Regions from separate parts of the Staphylococcus agnetis genome, predicted to be linked through region 3. Evidence: predicted binding sites of a transcription regulator. Region 3 holds the regulator's gene; each other region holds the start of a gene.
What was found. The regulator CtsR, encoded in region 3, represses protease genes until heat stress. The targets are predictions, from matches to a motif close to ATGGTCAATAAAGGTCAAACA.
Positions count from the first base shown of each region.

Region 1 (2,332 bases), 340 kb from region 3:
AAAATCGATCCGTAATATAACGATCTGAAAGCTCTGCAGCAGCAACTAATGCACGGTCTTGAATGCGTACCCCGTGATGGACTTCATAACGCTCTTTTAAACCACGTAAAATGGAAATCGTATCTTCAATATTAGGTTCTTTAACGTTTACTTTTTGGAAACGACGTTCTAATGCTGAATCTTTTTCAATATACTCACGGTATTCATTTAGAGTTGTTGCACCAATACAATGGAGTTCACCACGTGCAAGCATTGGTTTTAACATGTTACCAGCATCCATGGCACCGTCCGTTTTACCTGCACCTACTAACATATGAATTTCATCAATAAATAATAGAATGCGTCCATTCGAATCTTTGACTTCTTTTAAAACTGCTTTCAAACGTTCCTCAAATTCACCACGGTATTTAGCGCCGGCAACTAAAGCACTTAAATCCAGTTCAAAAACTGTTTTATCTAATAAAGAATCAGGCACATCACGTTTCACAATACGTTGCGCTAATCCTTCTACAATTGCTGTTTTACCTACACCTGGCTCACCGATTAACACCGGATTATTTTTTGTTTTACGACTTAATATACGAATCGTATTTCGAATTTCTTCATCACGACCAATCACCGGATCCATATTTCCTTTTCGGACTTCTTCAACAAGGTCGCGTCCGTATTTAGCTAATGCTTCGTAGTTTACTTCAGGGTTTTGAGTAGTCACGTGATTCCCTCCTCTAACTTTCTTAATGATTTCTTTAATCACTTCTTGTTTATTGCCCACATGTTGACGTGTAATATCATCAACGTCTATAGCGGCTCTCAATAGATGCTCCATCGAAATGAATGCATCTTCATATTCCTTCATATATTGCTCAGCTTTATTAAACACTTCATTCGTTTTCGAACCAAGATATTGCCCGTATTGTACGTTTTCCCCTTTAACAGAAGGATAACGGGATAATTTATCTGTATAGGCTTTATTTAAAGCTTCTGTATCTATATTGGCACGCTCTAATATACTTTGATATAAACTGTCAGGTTGTTCTAAAATCGCTTTTAATAAGGCTTCTATTTCTACATTTGTTAATTCATACTCTTTAGCATATTCAATGGCTTTTTGAAGCGCATTTTGAATAGAATGCGTTAATTGATTAATATCCAAAATGTCTCACTCCTTTATCTATTCTCGGTCAATTGACTTTGACTTTCTTTGACCTTAATTATATTATACGTTCGTACGTTATGAAATGCAACAATTTAGTTTGACTTTTTTTGACTAATTAGCCTACGTCATACTTATTTACTTTTTTACGTCATTTCAAACATTTTTATCACGTAATGAAAAAGAACCTCCTTATCATATGAGGAAGTTCTTCAATACATCTATCTTCTGTTTTAACTTACGCCTAATGCTATTTTGGCATAACGAGACATCATATCTTTCGTCCAAGGTGGATTCCACACAATGTTCACTTCAGTGTCTTTAATTTCAGGTAATTCACCTAGTGCTGTTTTGACTTGATCAACAATTTGTGGTCCCATTGGGCATCCAATAGATGTTAATGTCATCTCAACAGTACAAAGGCCATCATCATTTAAATCCACTTTATATACAAGGCCCAAATTGACGATATCAATACCGAGTTCTGGATCAATAACGTTTTCTAAAGCGCCTAAAATACTATCTTTTAAAGCCTCTTCCATGAGATTCACCTCTTCTAAATAATAACTACTCTCAATATATCAAAATTCAGACATTACGACAATAAAATGCTATGATAAGCATACATTGAAACTAGCGCATAAGGAGACCGTTATGAAACAACATTTAATTTGCCTCGATTTAGATGGCACTTTACTGAATGATGATAAAAATATTACCCCCTATACATTTAAAGTACTTAAAACATTACAATCCCAAGGGCATGCAATTATGATTTCAACAGGACGTCCTTTCCGAGCAAGTAAACGGTATTATGATGAACTCAATATGGATACACCTGTTGTTAATTTTAATGGTGCCTATGTCCACCATCCTAAAGATACTCATTTCCCGACACAACATTCCCGTTTAGATGAAGGCATTGCAACATGCATTATTGATACCTTAAAAACAATGAATGTTCAAAATATGATTGCTGAAGTCATGGACCAAGTATATCTTGATCGCTATGATGAAAACCTTTTCGAAGGGTTTAGTATGGGTGAGGCTAACATACAAGTGGGTGATTTACGAAAACTTTTGAAAGAAGATCCTACCAGCTTATTAATAGAAGCTGATGAACATCAGATTCCACGCATTAAAAAGATACTCACACGGTTTTACGCTGAAAATATTGAA
Region 1 covers NZ_CP045927.1:569,361-571,692, reverse strand. Annotated here, with positions in the region: gene clpB (ATP-dependent chaperone ClpB) at 1-1,153, opposite strand, end outside; gene GJE18_RS02890 (metal-sulfur cluster assembly factor) at 1,387-1,695, opposite strand; gene GJE18_RS02885 (Cof-type HAD-IIB family hydrolase) at 1,808-2,332, shown strand, end outside.
Region 1: clpB (ATP-dependent chaperone ClpB) is a predicted target of CtsR. The motif match lies at 1,189-1,209, and genes of this name have one in related genera.

Region 2 (2,332 bases), 230 kb from region 3:
TAAAAGCGTAACAATAGACAAAATAGAGAAAACGACTTTTTTCATTTTTATTACTCTCGTTTAATAGTAATATGGAACCATTTCTATATTAACAAATTCTAAAATTCATTCGGTTTAAATTTCTTAAGTGTTGTATTTTTATTCTTAAGTGTTACTTTTTAGCTATGAGAACTCTTTTATTTAATTAGATGAGTTTATTTTATTTAATCTACAATATTTTTTTATAAAAATAAACAAGCTAGCCTGAATTTATTGTTATTTAACTTCTAGTTTACCCCACAGTGCTTTTTCATTAAGTAGCTTTTCATCTTTATCTGTAATTTTACCAATTGGCATAAAGAAGTTATCTTTCTGATTTGCACCCTTTTTAGCGTATTTAAAATGTACCCACCATAATTTATTTTCTACATCTATTAACACTTAATCAAACGGTACCCATTCACCAGGATTTATACATGCCCCCTCGTCTACTTGTTCAGCTATTTTTAAAAAGTACGACGATTGGTTCTTTATTAGTTTTTAGCACAGTAAAAACACCTTTCCATGTTCATGCTGTGCGTGGTGGTTTACCCGTTTTAGGTTTCAGCACATTATCAGAAACTTACAACGTTGGTGCATCACCTTTCATATACTTAACAACTAAATTATCAATTACAGACATATCATTGTTTTTATCCCCTAACGAAGCAAGGAGATTATTAGGGTCTTGCTTATCATATTGAATATCTTGATGTCCTGGCATGTGTGTGCGTGAATTGATTTTCCACGAGTTATATCACGCTGCCATATTACGACAAGCCAAAAGATTAGGACATAAAAATATAGATACCACACTAAAGTATTATTCTCATATACAAGAGAACCAATAAGTAACAGAATCAAAACTAGCAGTAAACGCCATAAATAATTTATGACCAAAATTGTGACCATTTCATTTTAATTTAAGTTAATTTCATAGAGTTAACCTTATAAGCATAAACCGCCACAGCCATTGATATAACAATGTTTGTGACGATTTCGAGTTGATTTCAAAGTATTTAAAATTAGTTATATAACCCCCTCGAGAGGAATCGAACCTCTATTGTAAGAACCGGAATCTTAAGTGTTATCCATTACACTACGAGGGGTTAATAGTATTAAATTGGTAAAGCCGTTTCTAATGCCTTAAAATCAATAGCGATTCAAATGTTTATTTTTTGACCATTTTTGACTTTTAAGTTAAAATAGATTCAAAGCTATTTATAGGAGGAAAGAGTTATGAATTTAATTCCTACAGTTATTGAAACAACAAACCGCGGTGAACGCGCATATGATATTTACTCACGTCTTTTAAAAGACCGTATTATTATGTTAGGCTCTGCGATTGATGACAATGTCGCAAATTCTATTGTATCACAACTTTTATTTTTACAAGCACAAGATGCTGAAAAAGATATTTATCTTTATATTAATTCTCCAGGTGGTAGTGTAACTGCTGGATTTGCTATTTATGATACGATTCAACACATTAAACCAGATGTACAAACAATTTGTATCGGTATGGCAGCTTCAATGGGTTCATTCTTACTTGCAGCAGGTGCTAAAGATAAACGTTATGCATTACCAAATGCTGAAGTAATGATTCACCAACCATTAGGTGGTGCGCAAGGTCAGGCAACCGAAATTGAAATTGCAGCGAATCACATTTTAAAAACACGCGCGAAATTAAATAAAATTTTGTCAGAGCGTACAGGTCAATCGATTGAAAAAATCCAAAAAGATACAGATCGCGATAACTTCCTTACAGCTGAAGAAGCTAAAGAATATGGCTTAATTGACGAAGTTATGCACCCTGAATAAAAATGATAAAAAAGCGAGCCAACTTTGAGATGGCTCGCTTTTTTATACTTCAAATGGTTCGCCATTTCTAATTTTATCAGCCATTTCGTTTAATTTTCGCAAACGATGATTAATACCCGACTTAGAAATCGTACTAGTACTGACCATCTCTCCTAGTTCTTTAAGCGACACATCTTGATGTTCAATTCTTAATTTAGCAACTTCACGTAAGCGGTCAGGCAAATTATCCAAACCAATTTCTTGATCAATTAATTGAATACTTTCAACTTGTTTCATAGCGGCACTCACTGTTTTGTTTAAATTCGCTGTCTCGCAATTCACAAGTCGATTAACTGAATTACGCATATCGCGTACAATACGTACATCTTCAAACTTTAATAATGCTTGATAACCGCCAATTAAACTTAAAAATTCTGCGATACGTTCAGCCTCTTTAATATATGTGATCCATCCTTTTTTGCGCTCTAATTTTTTGGCATTTAACTCATAATCA
Region 2 covers NZ_CP045927.1:459,813-462,144, reverse strand. Annotated here, with positions in the region: gene GJE18_RS02310 (halocin C8 precursor-like protein) at 1-45, opposite strand, end outside; gene GJE18_RS02305 (hypothetical protein) at 256-420, opposite strand; gene clpP (ATP-dependent Clp endopeptidase proteolytic subunit ClpP) at 1,258-1,839, shown strand; gene whiA (DNA-binding protein WhiA) at 1,882-2,332, opposite strand, start outside.
Region 2: clpP (ATP-dependent Clp endopeptidase proteolytic subunit ClpP) is a predicted target of CtsR. The motif match lies at 1,194-1,214, and genes of this name have one in related genera.

Region 3 (2,332 bases):
TCATTTAAAGATTTAATTGCACCAGAAATGATACCGATAGAACTAAAGTTAGCGAATGATACTAAGAATACAGATACAATACCTAATGCACGTTCTGATAATCCGTTCGCTTTACCTAATTCTGTCATTGCGACGAATTCATTCGATAATAATTTTGTTGCCATAATTGATCCCGCATCCACTGCATCACTCCATGGAATACCCGTTAAGAAGGCAAGTGGGGCGAAAACAAAACCAATTAATGTTTGGAAGTTCCAATCTAATGTACCACCAGAAACATTGTGGATAATGCCACCAATCGTACTATTTAAGAATGTAATTAACGCAATATAACCAATTAACATTGCACCAACAATCACTGCTACTTTGAAACCATCTAAAATATATTCGCCTAACATTTCAAAGAATGATTGTTGTTTTTTCTCTTCTTCAATTAATAATTTGTCATCTTTTTCATTTACTTTGTAAGGGTTTACAATTGACGCTACAATGAAACCACCAAATAAGTTTAAGACGACTGCTGTTACGACATATTCAGGTTTAACCATCGTGAAGTATGCCCCAATAATTGATGCTGATACAGTAGACATCGCTGACGCTGTTAATGTATATAAACGATGTTTTGGTATATATGGAAGTTGTTTTTTAAGTGAAATGAATACTTCAGATTGCCCTAAGATTGCTGAAGCAACAGCATTGTAAGATTCTAAACGTCCCATGCCATTCACTTTTGAAATTAAAAACCCTAAAACATTAATAATTACAGGTAAAATTTTGAGATACTGTAAAATACCAATTAACGCTGAAATGAAAACGATAGGAAGTAATACATTTAAGAAAAATGACATTGCACCATCGTTAGCTAATCCACCAAATACGAAATTCACACCTTCAGCGGCTTGTTTCAATAAGTATTCAAACCCTTTTGCAATGCCTCCAACAATGGTAATACCAATAGTAGTCTTTAATAAAATAAAGGCTAAAATAGTTTGGATGACTAACATTAAACCAATGTAATGCCAGCGAACATTTTTCTTGTCAGAACTTGCAATCCAAGCTAACCCTAAAAACACAAGAATTCCGACTATCCCAATTAAAATGTGCATGAAATAAACACCTCTGTCTAATTTATAAATATTTACTAAGACTATCATACACCAAATATGTAAGCAGTAACATAACAATTTTATGTCACTTATAATCAAATTGGTTGAAAAAGGTCAAACCAACTTTTATAATATAGTCAAAGATGGTCAAAAGAGGTGATACCATGCATAATATGTCTGACATCATAGAACAGTACATTAAGCAATTATTTGAAGAAACGAAAGATGATGTCGTTGAAATTCAGCGCGCCAATATCGCACAACGATTTGATTGCGTACCATCTCAGCTGAATTATGTAATTAAAACACGTTTTACGAATGAACACGGTTACGAAATTGAAAGTAAGCGTGGGGGTGGCGGATATATTCGAATTACTAAGATTGAAACAAAAGATCACGCCTCATATATTAAACGTTTAATGGACTTAATCGGTCCTTCTATATCTCAACAACAAGCCTATTATATTATTGATGGCTTATTAGATAATCAACTGATTACTGAACGTGAAGCGAAATTAATTGCTGCAGTTGTCGATAGAGAAACATTGACGATGGATGTCGCATCAAGAGATATCATTCGTGCTAATATTTTAAAACGATTACTTCCAGTCATAAATTATTACTAGAAGGTGATGCTATGACACAATATGAACTGAAATTAACGCAACCCCGTCAGCATAAACGTAATACAGATATGCTGAAACAAGACGGTATTCAGAATCAAGCTGATGATTGGCAACAAGGTGAAGATGTTGAAGGAACGTTTGTTGTTCAACAAATTTTACAACATCTTGCAGCAAAGTATGGGATTAATGTGGATCAACTTGTATATCGTGAGGAAAAACGATGTCCGACATGTCAAATGTCGCTTAAAGATATCGCCCATGTTGGAAAGTTTGGTTGTCATGATTGTTATGCCACATTTAAAGATGATGTTTATGACATTGTCCGACGCGTACAAGGTGGTCATACAACGCATTCTGGGAAATATCCACTGTCTTCACACCGTAAGCGCGCTTTAAAACAACAAATTGAATCTAAACGTGACACGCTTCAACAACTAGTCGAAGCGCAAGAGTTTGAGCAAGCTGCGGTGGTCCGTGATGAAATAAAAGCGCTTGAAGCAGCGCAAAGCGAGGTGTCTCACGATGACTGATCATCTTGAACATCATATGAGTGGTTGGTTACAAGCATCAAACACGTCACCAGTGGTGATGTCATCTCGT
Region 3 covers NZ_CP045927.1:230,529-232,860, forward strand. Annotated here, with positions in the region: gene GJE18_RS01145 (NupC/NupG family nucleoside CNT transporter) at 1-1,106, opposite strand, end outside; gene GJE18_RS01150 (CtsR family transcriptional regulator) at 1,271-1,732, shown strand; gene GJE18_RS01155 (UvrB/UvrC motif-containing protein) at 1,744-2,262, shown strand; gene GJE18_RS01160 (protein arginine kinase) at 2,255-2,332, shown strand, end outside.